Regions from separate parts of the Pantoea dispersa genome, predicted to be linked through region 4. Evidence: predicted binding sites of a transcription regulator. Region 4 holds the regulator's gene; each other region holds the start of a gene.
What was found. Region 4 encodes LexA, which represses DNA repair genes until DNA is damaged. Its sites were predicted from a motif close to TNCTGTATGTACATACAGNA; they were not measured.
Positions count from the first base shown of each region.

Region 1 (4,186 bases), 140 kb from region 4:
GCACGCAAAAAGAGATCCCGGATGCGGCCACCATGAAGCAGACAGAAAGCGATGCGGTGAAAATTGTGGTGGATGCCGCGCGTCGTTTACTTTAGCGCGCCAGTCAGGGAATGATTTCGAGACCAGGCTTATAGGGAGCTCAGCAATTGCCTGATTAGAATGCGCGCAATTTCAGCCGATTCTGAGAAATTTCCTATGCGCAAAACGATCTCTGTCCCACGTCCGGGTTTTACCAGCCGCCCTGCTGCAATGCAGGCCTGCGTTGAGAGTGCCGCCGCGCGCTTTCGTCAGGCAATGGCCGCGTCAGATTATCCTCTGGCGCGCCAGTGCTGCGAAGAAGTGCTGCGCGTCATGCCTAACCAGATGCAGGTGCTCAGCGACTACGCGCTGACGCTGATGCGCGTCGGCGAACATAAAAAATCCTACAAGATTTACCAGAAAATCTATCAGGCACCGGCGGCGCAGCGCGCGCAGGCGTCGGAAACCTGGCTGGATGGCCTGACGGAAGTGTGTGGCTGGCTGGATAAGACAGATGAAGTGGCGCGTTATGGCCTGGAATCGCTCACCCAATCCGATATGCGTTTCAGTCAGGGCGCGAAAGCGACTTTTCCCGCACCGGCGCCTGCGCCGATTAACCGCAGCAATCCGGCAGAAAATATCATCTCCTTCAGCCTGTATGGCGGTCAGCCGCGCTACTGCGAAACCCTGATTAAAAATGTTGAGGTGGCGCGTGAGCTCTATCCGGACTGGATGTGCCGCATCTATCTCGACGACAGTGTGCCGCAGCACGTGTGGCAGCGCCTGACCCAGTCAAACACCCAGCTGGTGGATATGTCGCAGGAGAAAATCATTTTCCCTACGCTGTGGCGCTTTCTGGTGATGGACGATGCCAGCGTAAAACGCTACATCGTGCGGGATGCGGATTCGCTGCTTTCAGAGCGCGAAGTGGCGGCCGTCGACGCCTGGCTGGCTTCGCCATTCTGGTTCCACCACATGCGCGATTATTATTCGCACACCGAGCTGTTACTGGCCGGCATGTGGGGCGGCTGTCACGGCGTGTTTCACAACGTGGAGCAGCAGATGCGCGACTTTATCGCGCAGTATGACGGCAGCGAGCGCTTTACCGACCAGTACTTCCTCAAGGTAGCGCTGTGGCCGACGGTGCGTGACAGCATCCTCAATCACGACGATATTTTTCACTTCCACCACGCGCAGCCGTGGCCGGCGCATGCGCCGATTCGCTGGCAGACCGACAGCTTCCACGTCGGCAGCAATGCCGGTTTCGCCAGCATGGCCGGCAAAGTGGCCAACGCCGAAAATGGCCAGCAGCAGGTGGAGCTGACCTACGGCGGCAACAGCTGGTGCTATCCGGCGAAGGTGAAAAGCGACAGCGAATGGGTGCTGCCGATGCCGTTTTTCCTGATCGACGCCTGGAAAGCCGGCGACCTGACCGTACGCGCCCTGTAGTTACCCGGACGGTGCCTATTGCGCCCGCGATAAAATCCGCGGGTTGCCATGAATGTTCTGGACATTCATACAGTGGCGCTCTACCTTCTCCTCAGCGAGACGATCCGCGGGGGGATTATGGATCAGCAACTTATCATCAGCGGCGCGCTGGCGCTGGCCGGTTTGGGCATTGGCTGGATTATTGCCCAGCTGCGCGCCGGCCATCAGCACGCCAGCTTCACCACCGAACGCCGCCTGCTGGAACAGGCGCAGCAGCGTCAGCAGCAGCAGCTGGAACAGCTGCAACAGCAACTGCAGCAGCGCGAACAGGAGCTGCGCCAGCTTCACGGCACGCTTAGCGGCGCGCAGGAGCGCCTGCAGCAGCTGGATTACTGGCGGGCCGAGAGTGAACAGCTCAGCCGCGAGCTGCGTAATCAGCTGGAAGTTAACAGCGCGCAGGAAGCCGAACTGCGGGAAGTCACCATTCGATTAGAAGAGACGCGTTTCGCCGCTGAGGAGAAGCAGCGTCTGCTGACCAACAGCGAACAGCGCCTGAGTGCGCAGTTTGAAAACCTCGCCAACCGAATCTTCGAAAACAGCGGAAAACGCGTCGACGAGCAGAACCGGCAGAGCCTCAATAGCCTGATCGGCCCGCTGCGCGAACAGCTGGACGGCTTTCGTCGCCAGGTCAACGATAGCTTCGGCCAGGAAGCGCGTGAACGCCACACGCTGGCGCACGAGATTCGCCAGCTGCAGCAGCTCAACGCGCAGATGGCGCAGGAAGCGATCAACCTCACCAAAGCGCTGAAGGGCGACAATAAAATTCAGGGCAACTGGGGCGAAGTGGTGCTCAGCCGGGTGCTGGAGGCCTCAGGCCTGCGCGAAGGCTACGAGTACCAGACCCAGGTCAGTGTGCAGCTGGAGCAGCAGGGCCGTATGCAACCGGATGTGATTGTGCGTCTGCCGCAGGGTAAAGATGTGGTGATTGACGCCAAAATGACGCTGATTGCCTATGAGCGCTACTTCAACGCCGACGATGAGCTGACGCGCGAGCAGGCGATTCAGGAGCACATCAACGCGGTGCGCGGCCATATCCGGCTGCTGGGGCGTAAAGATTATCAACAATTGCCCGGTTTACGCTCGCTGGATTATGTGCTGATGTTTATTCCGGTCGAACCGGCGTTTCTGCTGGCGATCGATCGTCAGCCGGAGCTGATCAGCGAAGCGCTGCAGCAAAACATTATGCTGGTCAGCCCGACCACGCTGCTGGTGGCGCTGCGCACCATTAATAATCTGTGGCGCTATGAGCATCAGAGCCGTAATGCCCAGCGCATCGCCGACCGCGCTGCGCGCTTGTACGACAAGATGCGGCTGTTTGTTGATGACATGAGTGGCATCGGGCATAGCCTCGACAAAGCGCAGCAGAGTTATCAGCTGGCGATGAAAAAGCTGGCGCAGGGGCGCGGCAACCTGATCGCCCAGAGCGAGTCGTTTCGTGCGCTTGGCGTGGAGATCAAACGGCCCATCAACCCGCAGCTGGCGGAGCAGGCGCAGCCCGACACGGCGGATGATGCATGGGCCGATGACAGCGAGCCCGCTGAAAATGCGGCAGATTCTTCCGCCGCCTCCCTGCGCCGCATCAACGAATAACACGCCGGTGGCGTGCTCGGATCGCCCGACTCTGATACACTTCGGGAAGTATTGTTTGTGGAGCAGGTAAAACCGATGGCAGATGAATCACAGCAGGAAACTACCCATTTTGGCTTTCAGACCGTCGCCAAAAGTGAAAAGGCCGATAAAGTCGCGGACGTGTTTCACTCCGTCGCGGCGAAATATGACCTGATGAACGATCTGATGTCGTTCGGCATCCATCGCGTCTGGAAGCGTTTTACCATCGACAGCAGCGGCGTGCGCCGCGGTCAGCGCGTCCTGGATCTGGCCGGCGGTACCGGCGATCTGACGGCAAAATTCTCGCGCCTGGTCGGTGAAACCGGTCAGGTGGTGCTGGCGGACATCAACAGCTCAATGCTGAAGATGGGACGCGAAAAGCTGCGCAACCTCGGCGTAACCGGCAACGTCAGCTACGTGCAGGCTAACGCAGAAGCGCTGCCGTTCCCGGATAACTATTTCGACTGCATCACCATCTCCTTCGGCCTGCGTAACGTGACCGAAAAAGAGAAGGCGCTGGCGTCGATGTTCCGCGTGCTCAAGCCAGGTGGTCGTCTGCTGGTGCTGGAGTTCTCTAAACCGGTTTTCGATCCGCTGAGCAAAGCCTACGACACTTACTCTTTCCACATTCTGCCGCGCATCGGCCAGCTGGTGGCAAAAGACGCGGAGAGCTATCGCTATCTGGCGGAGTCGATTCGTATGCATCCGGATCAGGAAACCCTGAAGGCGATGATGAACGACGCGGGCTTTGAAAATACCAGCTACTACAACATGACCGGCGGCATTGTGGCGCTGCATCGTGGCTTTAAGTTCTGATTAATCATGACTTTTACCCCTCTCATCACCGGCGGTCTTGAGACCGCCCTGAACCGTGTGTTGTACCGCGATCGCAGCCTGAAAACCGCACGCCAGCGTCTGGCCGGCAAAGTCCTGCTGCTGCGCCTGCAGGAGCTGGATTTTCCGCTGGTGCTGGTGTTCAGTGAAAACCAGCTGGATGTGCTGAGTGACTGGCAGGACCGCAGCGACTGTAACGTCAGCCTGCGTTTCAGCACGCTGCCTAAGCTGCGCGATC
Region 1 covers NZ_CP082346.1:3,742,266-3,746,451, reverse strand. Annotated here, with positions in the region: gene udp (uridine phosphorylase) at 1-95, shown strand, start outside; gene K7H94_RS17485 (tetratricopeptide repeat protein) at 196-1,467, shown strand; gene rmuC (DNA recombination protein RmuC) at 1,585-3,096, shown strand; gene ubiE (bifunctional demethylmenaquinone methyltransferase/2-methoxy-6-polyprenyl-1,4-benzoquinol methylase UbiE) at 3,172-3,930, shown strand; gene ubiJ (ubiquinone biosynthesis protein UbiJ) at 3,937-4,186, shown strand, end outside.
Region 1: a site for LexA is predicted at 1,523-1,542, ahead of rmuC (DNA recombination protein RmuC). Genes of this name have one in related genera too.

Region 2 (4,186 bases), 510 kb from region 4:
CTGCCGAGGATACCGCCAGAATCCAGCAGCCAGATGGTGGTGTGCGGCAGCGCGGTGCCGCTGACAATCGGACGGCGATCGTCGCTGTCTTTACCCGGCTCAACCACCCCCACTTCATTCACATTGTCATGAATAGCCACGATCACCGGCTCAGATCCTTCACGGATCACCACGTTGAGTTCAACCGGCTCACTGACCACGCCATTGATGTAAACCGCGAGGTGGTGTTTACCCAGCGCCAAATCGTTAGTCGGCTGCAGCGTCCAGTTGCCCTGCTTATCCACCACGGTATAAGCAATGCCGCGGCCATTGTCCATCAGCCACACCACCGCACCCGGCGTGCCCACGCCTTTCAGCAGCGGACGACGATCGTCGGTATCATCACCAGTCTTCAGCAGGCCGGTTTCATCCACGCGGTCAAAGATTTCCAGAATTTCCGGTTTGATGGTTTTCACCGGCACCACCTCGACCTTAAAGCCGCTGCTGGTCATGCCCTGGCTCTGCACCGTCAGGTTATGTTCACCTAATGGCAGATCGCGCGACGGCTGCAGGCTCCAGTTGCCTTTGGCATCAATGCGGGTCTGGCCGATTACCGTACCGTTATCCAGCAGCGTCACGGTGGCCCCCGGCGTGCCGCTGCCTTTGATCAGCGGGCGGCGATCGTCGGTCTTGTCACCGTGCAGCACATTACCGGTTTCACCCACGTTATCGTACAGTGAGAGAATTTTCGGCGGCTCGACGTTGACTGAGGAGATATTGATCGCGTAAGGCTCGCTGTACTGGCCCTGACTGGATAACCGGAAACTGTGTGCTCCCGGCGGTAAGTCATACCCGAAGGTCACGTCAAAGGTCCCGTCGCGCCCGGCCTGAAACTGGTAAATAACCCGATTGTTGTCATAGAGGTAAATCATCGCCCCCGGATTCGCTTTACCGGTAATGCGTGGACGCACATCGTCAGTGAACCCGCCGCGTGAAACGACGCCGGTCTCGCCAACATCATCATAGATTGACGTAATGGTCGGGCGGGTTGAGTAATAATTTGCCATGTTGCACCTTGAGTGAGGAGTGTAAAAGCGTGCATTGTTGGCGATTCATTAGTGGAACGATGTACGAAACGTCCCGAAGAGAGCGGAAGCGGGCGCGGCGTTACAGTCCCAGCACCAGCTGGCGCTCCAGCTGTGGATTTACCAGCGTGACGTGCAGCCCCACCAGCCGCACACCGCGTCCGGCGCGGCGCTCATCCCAGGCCTGACGCGCCACGGCGATCATGTCGTCTTTATTCAGCACCGGCCAGACATGCTCCTGGGTGGTGAGCTGGAAATCGTTGAACTTCAGCTTTACGCCCTGGCGTGCAATCTGCTTATCCGGGCGGATCGCGCTGAGACGGCGATCGAGCTCGGCATAGAGAAAATCAATAATCTCCAGGCACTGCTCCCAGTGATGGATGTCCTCGCCCAGCGTACGCTCGACGCCCAGCGATTTGCGCTCGCGCTCCACCACTACGTCACGATCGTCGATGCCGTTGCTGCGCTCCCACAGCACGCGGCCAAATTTTCCAAAGCGCTTCAGCAGCTGCGCCAGATCGGCCTGTTGTACGTCAGCACAAGTGCGCAGCCCCATCTCTTCGAGCTTTTTGGTGGCCACTTTACCCACGCCGGGAATCTTGCTCAGCGGCAGCGTCAGCAGAAAGTCCGGCATCGCCTGCGGCGTGATCACATACTGGCCGTCAGGCTTGTTCATGTCTGAGGCGATTTTGGCGAGGAACTTGATCGGCGCAATGCCGGCGGACGCGGTCAGGCCGGTTTCGCGCAGGATATCGGCGCGAATCGCCTGCGCCATCAGCGTGGCCGATCCCTGGCAGTGTTCACTGTCGGTGACGTCCAGGTAGGCTTCATCCAGCGACAATGGCTCAATCAGTGGCGTATAGCGGGTAAAGATGGCGCGAATCTGCTGCGAAGCTTCTTTATAGGCATCAAAGCGGCCGGGCAGCAGTTTCAGATGGGGACAGAGGCGCAGCGCCGTGGCGGTCGGCATCGCGCTGCGCACGCCATATTTCCGCGCCGGATAGTTGGCGGTGCTGATCACCCCACGCTGCACGCGGCTGCCGCCGATGGCAATCGGGATATCACGTAATGAAGGATCGTCACGCATTTCCACTGCCGCGAAAAAGCAGTCCATATCGACATGAATGATTTTGCGCATACGCCCCTCCGGATACTGGATAAGTATACAGCAGAGAAAAACAACGGCAATATTTGTGGCGCGTGCGATTAAAGTTTACAAATTTGTGGCCGTATTCCCTTTAGGATTGCACCATTTTCTCGGACTCCGGCTTGATTAAACGCCAGACAATGATAATGTTGCGCTGCGGTAGCGGATATTTCCGATAATGCAATACAGTGACGCACTGCGTCAGCGTTCCTCTTCACTTCAAGGTACACACAGAATGGGCAGAATCGCATTATTGTTTGCGATGATTCTTATGCCGCTCCTGAGCTGGGCAATGACGCCTGAGCCAATGCAGCCGCTGGCTCCGGTGAGCAAAGAGTTAAAGAAACAATTACTGGGTACACCGGTATTTATTCAGATCTTCAAGGAAGAGCGTACGCTGGAACTGTACGGCAAAATCGGTAATGAATATCGTCTGCTGGACAGCTATCGCATCTGTAACTTCTCCGGCGGCCTCGGGCCGAAACGTCGTCAGGGCGATTTTAAAAGTCCGGAAGGCTTTTATAACGTGAAGATGAATCAGCTTAAGCCGGACAGCCGTTTTTATCGCGCCATCAATACCGGATTCCCGAATCAGTACGATCGCGCCAAAGGCTATAACGGTAACTATCTGATGATTCACGGCGATTGCGTGTCCGTGGGCTGCTATGCCATGACCAACGCATCGATGGATGAGATCTTCACTTACGTGAACGCCGCGCTGCGTAACGGTCAGCAGGATGTGCAGGTCAACATCTTCCCGTTCCGCATGACCGACAGCAACATGCAGCGTCATCGTTACTCGACTTACATCAGCTTCTGGCGTGAACTGCAGCCGGGCTATGCTTACTTCGCCAAATACCACGTGCCGCCAACGGTCAACGTGACGGCAACCGGTCAGTATGCGGTGAACAACACGCCGGTCATGACCACGCCGGAAGCGGCGTCGAAATCATTCCTGGCGCTCACCCAGGTAAAATAATGCCCACTCACCTGGCACGATGCGGTGCCAGGTTTCATTACCGGTCAGCGGCTGCGTCGCAATCACCGTCACCACGTCTTTCGGCGTCGTCTGCTGCAGGAAGTCAATCTCCACATCCTGATCGAGCAGCTTCGCTTTGCCAAACGGCGCGCGGCGCGTAATCCAGTACAGATTGGTTGAGCAGAAGGCCATCAGATAGCGTCCGTCAGACAGCAGCATATTGAACACGCCCTTCTGACGCAGCTCCGTCGCCAGTTCCGCCACATAGCGAAACACCGCCGGCCAGTTGCCCGGCGTGCGCGGATAGCGCTCAGCCAGCTTATGCAGAATCCAGCAAAACGCCTTTTCGCTGTCGGTTTCGCCTACCGGACGGAAATGCCCGGTCTCCAGCTGGCGATAGCCCTTTAGCTGGCCGTTATGCGCGTAAGTCCAGTTGCGGCCCCACAGTTCGCGGGTAAACGGATGGGTATTTTCCAGTGACACCTGGCCGCGATTGGCCTGACGAATATGCGCCACCACCGAATGCGACTTGATCGGATACTCCTGCACCAGGCGGGCAATCGGCGAGTTGTAGCTCGGCAGCGGATCTTTAAAGGTGCGGCAGCCTTTATCTTCGTAAAAGGTGATGCCCCAGCCATCTTTGTGCGGCCCGGTTCCACCGCCACGCTGCACCAGACCGGTAAAACTGAAACAGATATCCGTGGGGACATTGGCGCTCATCCCGAGCAATTCGCACATAGCAACCGCCTTATCAGAACCTCCCGCGGGCGCGGGAGGAGCACGTCATCACTTAACCATCTCTTTTTCGATTAACAGCATCAGGATGTGGATCACTTTGATGTGAATCTCCTGAATGCGATCGGCATATCCAAAGTGCGGCACGCGAATTTCGATATCGGCCGTACCGGCCATTTTGCCGCCGTCTTTGCCGGTCAGGGTAATCACTTTCATGCCTTTGGCGCGCGCGGCTTCTACGGCTTTGATGATGTTGGCCGA
Region 2 covers NZ_CP082346.1:3,095,551-3,099,736, forward strand. Annotated here, with positions in the region: gene K7H94_RS14575 (Ig-like domain-containing protein) at 1-1,046, opposite strand, end outside; gene dinB (DNA polymerase IV) at 1,147-2,202, opposite strand; gene dpaA (peptidoglycan meso-diaminopimelic acid protein amidase) at 2,447-3,190, shown strand; gene K7H94_RS14590 (class II glutamine amidotransferase) at 3,161-3,928, opposite strand; gene lpcA (D-sedoheptulose 7-phosphate isomerase) at 3,977-4,186, opposite strand, start outside.
Region 2: a site for LexA is predicted at 2,216-2,235, ahead of dinB (DNA polymerase IV). Genes of this name have one in related genera too.

Region 3 (4,186 bases), 140 kb from region 4:
TCGAGCCCCAGACGCTCCTGCTCCGCAATCGCCTGCCGGATGTGTTCCGCGATACCGGTGCGGTAGTGGCCGCCGTCAATGTTGCCTTTTTTGAAGTCAAGGCGCAGGCCGCGGATCTCGGTGGTCTGCGGGAAAGAACCGATGGTGGTGGTAGGCCACGCCGGCAGGTTAAAGCGCTGACGCTGCGCCTGAGCACGCACGGTGTAGCTGCTGTTGCGCTCAGTGTCTCTGGCCTGGATTTGCGCCAGACGCTGCGCCACGGCGGGGTTATGCACGCGAGCAGAGTTTGCCCGGGCACGAATCGGCGCGCTCCAGGCGTGCAGCGCAGCGGCATCGTGCTGGTTCAGCGCCTGACTCAGCAGCGACAGCTCCGTACACTTCTGTAACGCAAAGGCGAACCAGCTTTTTACCTCGTCGTCGAGACGGGTTTCCACGCTCAGGTCAATGGGGCTGTGCAGTAGTGAACAGGAAGATCCAATCCACAGTTGCTGACGCTGGCCGATCAGCGGCTGCAGGCGCTCAAACCAGCGGGTGAGATCGGCGCGCCAGACGTTACGGCCATTGATCACCCCCAGCGACAGCAGCCAGTCCGCCGGGATCTGCTGGTTGAGTTGCTCAAGGTCATCTTTGCCGTGCACCAGGTCCACGTGCAGGCCCTGCACCGGCAGCGTTTTGATGACATCAAGATTCTGACCAATGCTGTCAAAGTAGGTGGTCAGCAGCAGTTTCACTTCGCCCTGTAGCGCGTCGTACGCCGGTTTAAACGCCTCGCGCCACGCCTGCGGCAGTTCCAGCGCCAGCGCCGGCTCATCAATCTGCACCCATTCGATGCCGCGTTGATGCAGTTCAGCCAGCACCTGACGGTACACCGGCAGAATGGCCTGCAGCAGCGACAGGCGGTCAAAGGCGTCACCTTTCACCTTACCCAGCCACAAATAGGTCACCGGCCCCAGCAGCACCGGTTTGATGGCGTGGCCGAGCGCCAGCGCTTCATCCACCTCGTCCAGCAGCTGCGTCCAGCTGAGACGGAACTGCTGACCCTGGGTAAATTCCGGCACGATGTAGTGATAATTGGTGTTAAACCATTTGGTCATCTCTGCTGCCGCTGCAGGTTCGCCGCTGGGCGCCCGACCGCGACCGATACGGAACAGGGTGTCGAGGTCAATCGAGCCGTCTTTATTCTGGTGCCGTGCCGGTACGTTACCGAGCAGCAGACTGGTGGTCAGCACGTGATCGTACCAGGCAAAATCGCCGACCGGCAGCAGATCAACACCGGCGTCTTTCTGCTGCTGCCAGTGACGGGCGCGCAGTTCACGACCCACCGCCAGCAGTTCGTCCTGTGAGCTGTTCCCGGCCCAGTAGCTTTCCTGCGCTTTTTTCAGTTCGCGGCGCAGTCCGACGCGAGGGAAACCGAGAGTATGGTTCAGAATGGTCATGTGAGATTCTCCAGAAATTGTTCGCTGTGCGACAGTCGCAGCAACCGATTTACGTTCATCCAGCGGGCAATCCTGCCGTGCGCTGAGCGTGTTAGCTGGACAAAGGTAAAGTGGCCGTCGCGTCTGACTGAGATGTTTAGCCGTCCAGATGTTTACACCGCTATAATCTGCGGGTACTGTATGTGTCTCAAGCGCAATTTGTTCAATCTCGATGTGAAGGACTCTCATGATCGAACTCAAACACCTGCGGACGCTGCAGGCGTTACGGCACACCGGCTCGCTGGCTGCCGCCGCCGCCCAGCTTCATCAGACGCAATCGGCGTTGTCTCACCAGTTCAGCGACCTGGAACAGCGGCTGGGCTTCCGGCTGTTCGTGCGTAAGAGCCAGCCGCTCCGTTTTACGCCGCAGGGAGAGATTCTGTTGCAGCTGGCGGAGCAGATTCTGCCGCAGATCCAGCAGGCGCTGCAGGCCTGTCATGAGCCGCATCAGACCACGTTGCGCATCGCTATCGAATGCCACAGCTGCATCCAGTGGCTGACGCCGGCCCTGAACAATTTCCGTCAGAGCTGGCCGCAGGTGGTGATGGACTTCAAATCCGGCGTGACCTTTGATCCGCAGCCGGCGCTGCAGCAGGGCGAACTGGACGTGGTGCTGACGTCCGATATTCTGCCGCGCAGCGGTTTGTTCTATGCGCCGATGTTTGATTTTGAGGTGCGGCTGGTGCTGGCGCCGGATCACCGCCTGGCGCAGCTGGCCCACATCACGCCGGAAGATTTGGCCGATGAGGTGCTGATGATCTATCCGGTACAGCGTCAGCGGCTGGACGTGTGGCGTAACTTCTTACAGCCAGCCGGCGTCAGCCCGGCGCTGAAGAGCGTGGATAATACGCTGCTGCTGATCCAGATGGTGTCGGCCGGCATGGGCATTGCCGCGCTGCCGCACTGGGTGGTAGAGAGCTTTGAGCACCAGGGGCTGGTGGTGACGCGCACGCTGGGCGACGGATTGTGGAGCCGTTTATACGCGGCGATGCGCGACGGCGAGCAGCGGCAGCCGGTGCTGGAGGCCTTTGTGCGCTTTGCCCGTCAGCACGCCTGCGAGCACCTGCCTTACGTGCGCGATGCCTCGCGCCCCGGTTCCCTGCAGCCGGTCTCGTCCTGATGCCGCGGGCGGCCAATGTCGCCCGTGCTGTTATCCCCGCCCTGCCTGCTCTATAATGCGCCGCCTTAACCGCTACCGGAGAGTTTCACCATGACCAATAACGATGTGCTGCGCAGCGTGCGCTATATGCTGGATTTGAGCGACAGCAAAGTGGTGGAGATTTTTGCGCTGGCGGGCAGTGAAGTACCGCGTGAAGATGTGCAGGCGTGGCTGAAGAAAGATGACGATGAGGCGTTTCGTAAACTGCCGGATGTGCTGATGGGCTACTTCCTCAACGGTCTGATTTTCTACCGTCGCGGCAAAAGCGAAGACGCGCCGGCCCCGTCGGTTGAGCGCCGCATGAACAATAATATCTTTCTCAAGAAGTTACGCATCGCCTTCGCGCTGAAAACCACCGATATCCCGGATATCTTATTGAAGGCTAACTTCAAGGTGTCACAGGCTGAAATCGGCGCGATTTTCCGCAACCCGGATCATAAAAATTATCGCGAGTGCGGTGACCAGATTCTGCGTAACTTCCTGAAAGGTTTAACGCTGATTCAGCGGCCATCGACACCCGCGAAAAAAAGCTAAGCGCCTGAGCTGCTGCTTTTGGCCGTGTGTCCCAGTACCCAGCGTTTATGCACGTACAGGGACGCAAAAATCACTATCGCCCCGGTGATAAAGCTCGGCCAGTGCGGCTTCTCCTGCCAGATCGCCAAATTCACCAGTAATCCTGCCGGCACGTGCATGTTGTTCATAATGCCCAGCGTCCCGGCATCGACCTGGGTCGCGCCGTAGTTCCACATGAAGTAACCCAGCCCGGACGCGGCCACGCCCAGCCACACCAGCACGCTCCACTGCAGCGTGGTGGTCGGCAGCTTGTGCGGATTGCCCCAGATGCACCAGGCGATCACCGCGATCAGCACTGCGCCGAGATAGAACCACGAGAACGCGGTGTGCTGCGGCATCGGGCGGACTTCCTGCAGGCGCTTATAGCCCACCATGCCAATCGCAAAGCAGATGTTGGCCGCCTGCACCAGCAGCAGTCCGAACCAGAAATCATCGCTGACTTTGTCGTAGCGGATAATGGCCGCACCGAGCACCGCCAGCAGCGCGCTGAAGGCATAGCCAATGCGCAGCGGGCGCTTGCTGAGCAGGTCATAAATCAGTGTGACATACAGCGGCGTCATCACCGTAAACAGCAGGAATTCCGGCACGCTGAGATAGAGATAAGCCTCGAAGCTGATCAAATACATAATGCCTAATTGCAGCATGCCCACCAGCATATAGAGCAGCAACGTTGAAGCGCGGTAACCGCGCCAGCGCAGAAACGGCAGAAAGACCAGCGCCGCCAGGCCTAAACGCATCAGCACCGAGAACCAGGTATCCACCTGCCCCGCCAGATACTCCCCGATTAAACTAAAAGAAAAAGCCCACAGAATGGTGGTAACGATCAGCAACAGCACGGTTATGCATCCTAAAGTTCAACACTGGCGCTAGTGTAAACAAACTACAGCGCGCTGGCGGGATAATCTGGTTGACATGTGATGAAATTAAACACGATCGCATCTTCGCTGACTGGTCAGTAGGCACGTGTTCGCATGGCGGG
Region 3 covers NZ_CP082346.1:3,749,146-3,753,331, forward strand. Annotated here, with positions in the region: gene metE (5-methyltetrahydropteroyltriglutamate--homocysteine S-methyltransferase) at 1-1,436, opposite strand, end outside; gene metR (HTH-type transcriptional regulator MetR) at 1,663-2,595, shown strand; gene K7H94_RS17510 (YehS family protein) at 2,686-3,168, shown strand; gene K7H94_RS17515 (carboxylate/amino acid/amine transporter) at 3,165-4,043, opposite strand.
Region 3: a site for LexA is predicted at 1,611-1,630, ahead of metR (HTH-type transcriptional regulator MetR). Genes of this name have one in related genera too.

Region 4 (4,186 bases):
GCCTTTGAAGGTACGACGAATAAAGAAGGCACCGAGGCGACGGAAAATCGGTCCGGCTGGCCAGAAGTTGAGATTGATACCGGCAGCAATGTGCGGCGGTACCAGGCCCTGATGATAGAGCACGTAGGACAGCAGCAGATAATCCATGTGGCTGCGGTGGCAGGGCACGTAAACAATTTCGTGACCATCCTGCGCCAGCTGGCGCACGCGTTCGCCGCCGTGCACGTTAATGCCCTGATAGAGCCGACTCCACAGCCAGCCCATCACACGGTCAGTCACGCGGATCGCTTCGTACGAGAAATCCGCCGCCACTTCTTCCATCATTTCGATGGCGTTCTGCTGCGCTTTTTCATGCGAAATCTTCTTGCTGCGCGCTTCGTCTTCAACCGCTTTCTCAATCGCTTTGGATTGCAGCAGCTTGTTGAACAGATCCTGGCGTGCCGGCAGACGCGGGCCGACGGCTGCCAGCCGCTGGCGGGCAAAATGAATGCGCGCGACACGTGCCAGCTTCTGCGCGATCGACTGATCGGTACCGTGTTCGGTGGCCATCTGACGCAGTGAAACCGTGGGTGAGAAGCGGACAAAGCTGTCGCGGCCGTGCCACAGGATGGCAAAGAACTTCTGTATACCGTTAAGAATACGCAGATGTGGCGTCGGTTCGCCCTGAATTTCACGGCCTGGCGCCCGGCCAAACATCACGGAAACCGGCAGCATCTGTACGTCCAGCGCCGCATTGTTGCGGTGCAGATCGAGATAGTCATGGAACAGCTTGACCGACTCCGGGTTCGCCACGAAATAGGGGAAGACGCGCGGCCCATCGTGAATAAATACGTGGCGCGGCAGCAGGGTGCCGTCAATCTCCAGCGGCGCCAGCGGATCCGGCAGATCGTGCTTCAGGCACTGTGCGCGTAGCGTGAGCAGGTCTGCCTTTGAATCATAAGGCAAAACATACATCACCGGACGGGTCGGATCGATACCGTGTTCCGAGATCGGATCGGTCGGAATGACCTTACTTTTTACCAAAATAGAGAGTGGTAAATTCAACAATTTGTAATAGAGTTTACGCCAACCTGACATAGACAACTTGAAGCCTCTTGTTAGCAAAGCGCGGCAAGCATACCAGAAAGTGCGGCGAAGATCTGTGGCTGTGCCACCTCGCGCGCCCAGACATTGACGTCAAAAACAGTTAAGGGTTCCACAACATGGCAAATAACGTCACCGGTTTCCTGAGAATCATTAAAGCCGCCGGTTATTCCTGGCAGGGGCTGCGCGCTGCCTGGCAGCATGAAGCCGCTTTTCGCCAGGAAGCGATTGCCGCATTGGTCGCGGTTGCCATTGCCTGCTGGCTGGATGTCGATGCCATTACGCGTGTGTTGCTGATTGGCTCGGTGGTGCTGGTGGTCATTGTTGAGATCCTTAATAGTGCCATCGAAGCCGTGGTGGACCGCATCGGTCAGGAGCGCCATCCGCTGGCGGGACGCGCCAAAGACATGGGCTCGGCGGCGGTACTGCTGGCTATCTTACTGGCTCTGTTTGTCTGGATCGCGCTGCTTTGGTCGCATTTGCGATAAACATTCCACATTCATCAAGCCGCTGATTTTTCCCTCTGTTTCGGTTTTCATTTCGCCAATACCTGTATATACTCACAGCGACTGTATAAACAACCAGGGGGCGGGATGAAAGCGTTAACCAGCAGGCAGCAACAGGTCTATGACCTGATTCGCGACCATATTAATCAGACCGGCATGCCGCCAACGCGTGCTGAAATTGCTTCGCAACTGGGCTTCCGCTCGCCTAACGCTGCTGAAGAGCACCTGAAAGCGCTGGCGCGTAAAGGTGTCATTGAAATCGTCTCCGGTGCATCGCGCGGTATCCGCCTGCTGATGGAAGAAGAGGCGAGTGAAGGGCTGCCACTGATCGGTCGCGTCGCCGCCGGTGAACCGCTGCTGGCGCAGGAACATATCGAAGCCCACTATCAGGTTGACGCCAACCTGTTCAAACCCTCTGCCGATTTCCTGCTGCGCGTCAGCGGTATGTCGATGAAAGATATCGGCATTATGGACGGTGATCTGCTCGCGGTGCATAAAACGCAGGAAGTGCGCAATGGCCAGGTGGTGGTTGCGCGTATCGATGATGAAGTCACGGTGAAACGCTGGAAGAAGCAGGGCGCGATTGTCCAGCTGCTGCCGGAAAACAATGATTTCCAGCCGATTGTCGTGGATACCCGTGAACAGTCGCTAACCGTGGAAGGGCTGGCCGTAGGCATCGTGCGCAACGGCGAGTGGCTCTGAAACCCGGTTGATCTCCCCCGCTGCGGCGGCGCTCGCGCGCTGTCCGCAGTCTGCTCTAATCATACTTTTGTTCCCGGCCCGTAAGGCGCTCGCTCAGGCCGACCACCGTAACCCTCGGGATGGGGCTGATGCAGCTATTTTCCTCTTCTGATAAAGCGCTGTGGCGACTGGCGTTGCCAATGATCCTCTCCAATATCACCGTGCCGCTGCTCGGCGTGGTCGATACCGCCGTGATTGGCCATCTTGATAGCCCGATCTACCTCGGCGGCGTGGCCGTAGGCACCACGGCAACCAGCTTCATCTTTATGCTGCTGCTGTTTCTGCGTATGAGCACCACCGGTTTAACCGCACAGGCGTTCGGGGCCGGCGATAAACAGGCACTGGCGCGCGCACTGATGCAGCCGCTGCTGATCGCCCTCGCCGCCGGGTTGTTGCTGGCGCTGCTGCGTTCTCCTGCCAGTAGCCTGGCGGCAACGCTGATGGGCGGCAGCGCGGAAGTCCAGCAGCAGGCGCAGATCTTCATTGAAATCCGCTGGCTTAGCGCACCGGCTACGCTGGCTAACCTGGTGATTCTCGGCTGGCTGCTGGGCGTGCAGTATGCGCGTGCGCCGATGGTGCTGCTGCTTGTCGGAAACCTGGTCAACATCCTGCTCGATCTGCTGCTGGTGCTGAAACTGCACTGGGGCGTTGCCGGTGCTGCCGCCGCCACGGCGCTGGCCGAATACGTGACGCTGGCAGTGGGATTATGGATGGTGGCGCGCGTGCTGAAACTGCGCGGTATCGATTTCAAACTGCTGAAAAACAGCTGGCGCGGTGACGCGGCACGGTTATTTCGCCTTAATCGCGACATCATGCTGCGCTCGCTCATGCTGCAGATCTGCTTCGCCTCGCTGACCCTGCTGGGTGCACGCATCGGACCGGATGTGGTCGCGGTTAATGCGGTGCTGTTGATGTTCCTGACGTTTACTGCCTATGCGCTGGACGGCTTTGCTTACGCGGTGGAAGCCTGCTCGGGTGAAGCGGTAGGGGCAAAAGATCGCAGCCAGCTGCTGCTGATCTGGCATGCCGCCTGTCGTCAGGCGGGTATCGTTGCGCTGCTGTTTGCGCTTATTTATGCGCTCAGCGGCCCGCACATTGTTGCGCTGCTTACCTCGCTGCAACCGTTGCGTGAGATGGCCGATCGCTTTCTGCTGTGGCAGGTAATTTTACCGCTGATCGGCGTCTGGTGTTATCTGCTGGACGGTATGTTCATCGGCGCGACACGCGGCCGCGAAATGCGTAACAGCATGATCATGGCAGCAGCCGGTTTCGGTATCACTTTGCTGACGCTGCCGTGGTTAGGGAATCACGGTTTATGGCTGGCGATCACGGTGTTTCTGGCGCTGCGTGGCCTGACTCTGGGGTGGATGTGGCGCCGCCACTGGCAGCGTGACAGCTGGTTCAGCCAGCCATAAGCGCAGCGCAGGCACCAGAATAATCTGTAATTCCGTGCACAATCCGAAGCGGCTACTATAATTATCTCAAACGGCGCAGATAAGTAGCGCGTTATATGGTTATTTCCGGCATTACATGAGAAATACACCATCTCACTCAGGAAGACGTGGAGGATTGTTATGAACAAAGACGAAGCGAGCGGAAACTGGAAGCAGTTTAAAGGGAAGTTTAAAGAGAAATGGGGCAAGTTGACCGACGACGATTTGACCGTGATCGAGGGGAAACGCGATCAGCTGGTGGGTAAAATCCAGGAACGTTACGGTTACGCCAAAGATGAAGCTGAACGTGAATTGAAAGACTGGGAAAGTCAAAACAAAGATTACCGCTGGTAAGTCTCCCGCTTTAAGGATGATGCTCCTACCCGCTGATCGTTACGATCGGCCTGGCACACGGACGTGCCA
Region 4 covers NZ_CP082346.1:3,606,764-3,610,949, reverse strand. Annotated here, with positions in the region: gene plsB (glycerol-3-phosphate 1-O-acyltransferase PlsB) at 1-1,077, opposite strand, end outside; gene K7H94_RS16890 (diacylglycerol kinase) at 1,203-1,571, shown strand; gene lexA (transcriptional repressor LexA) at 1,677-2,291, shown strand; gene dinF (MATE family efflux transporter DinF) at 2,420-3,745, shown strand; gene K7H94_RS16875 (CsbD family protein) at 3,905-4,117, shown strand.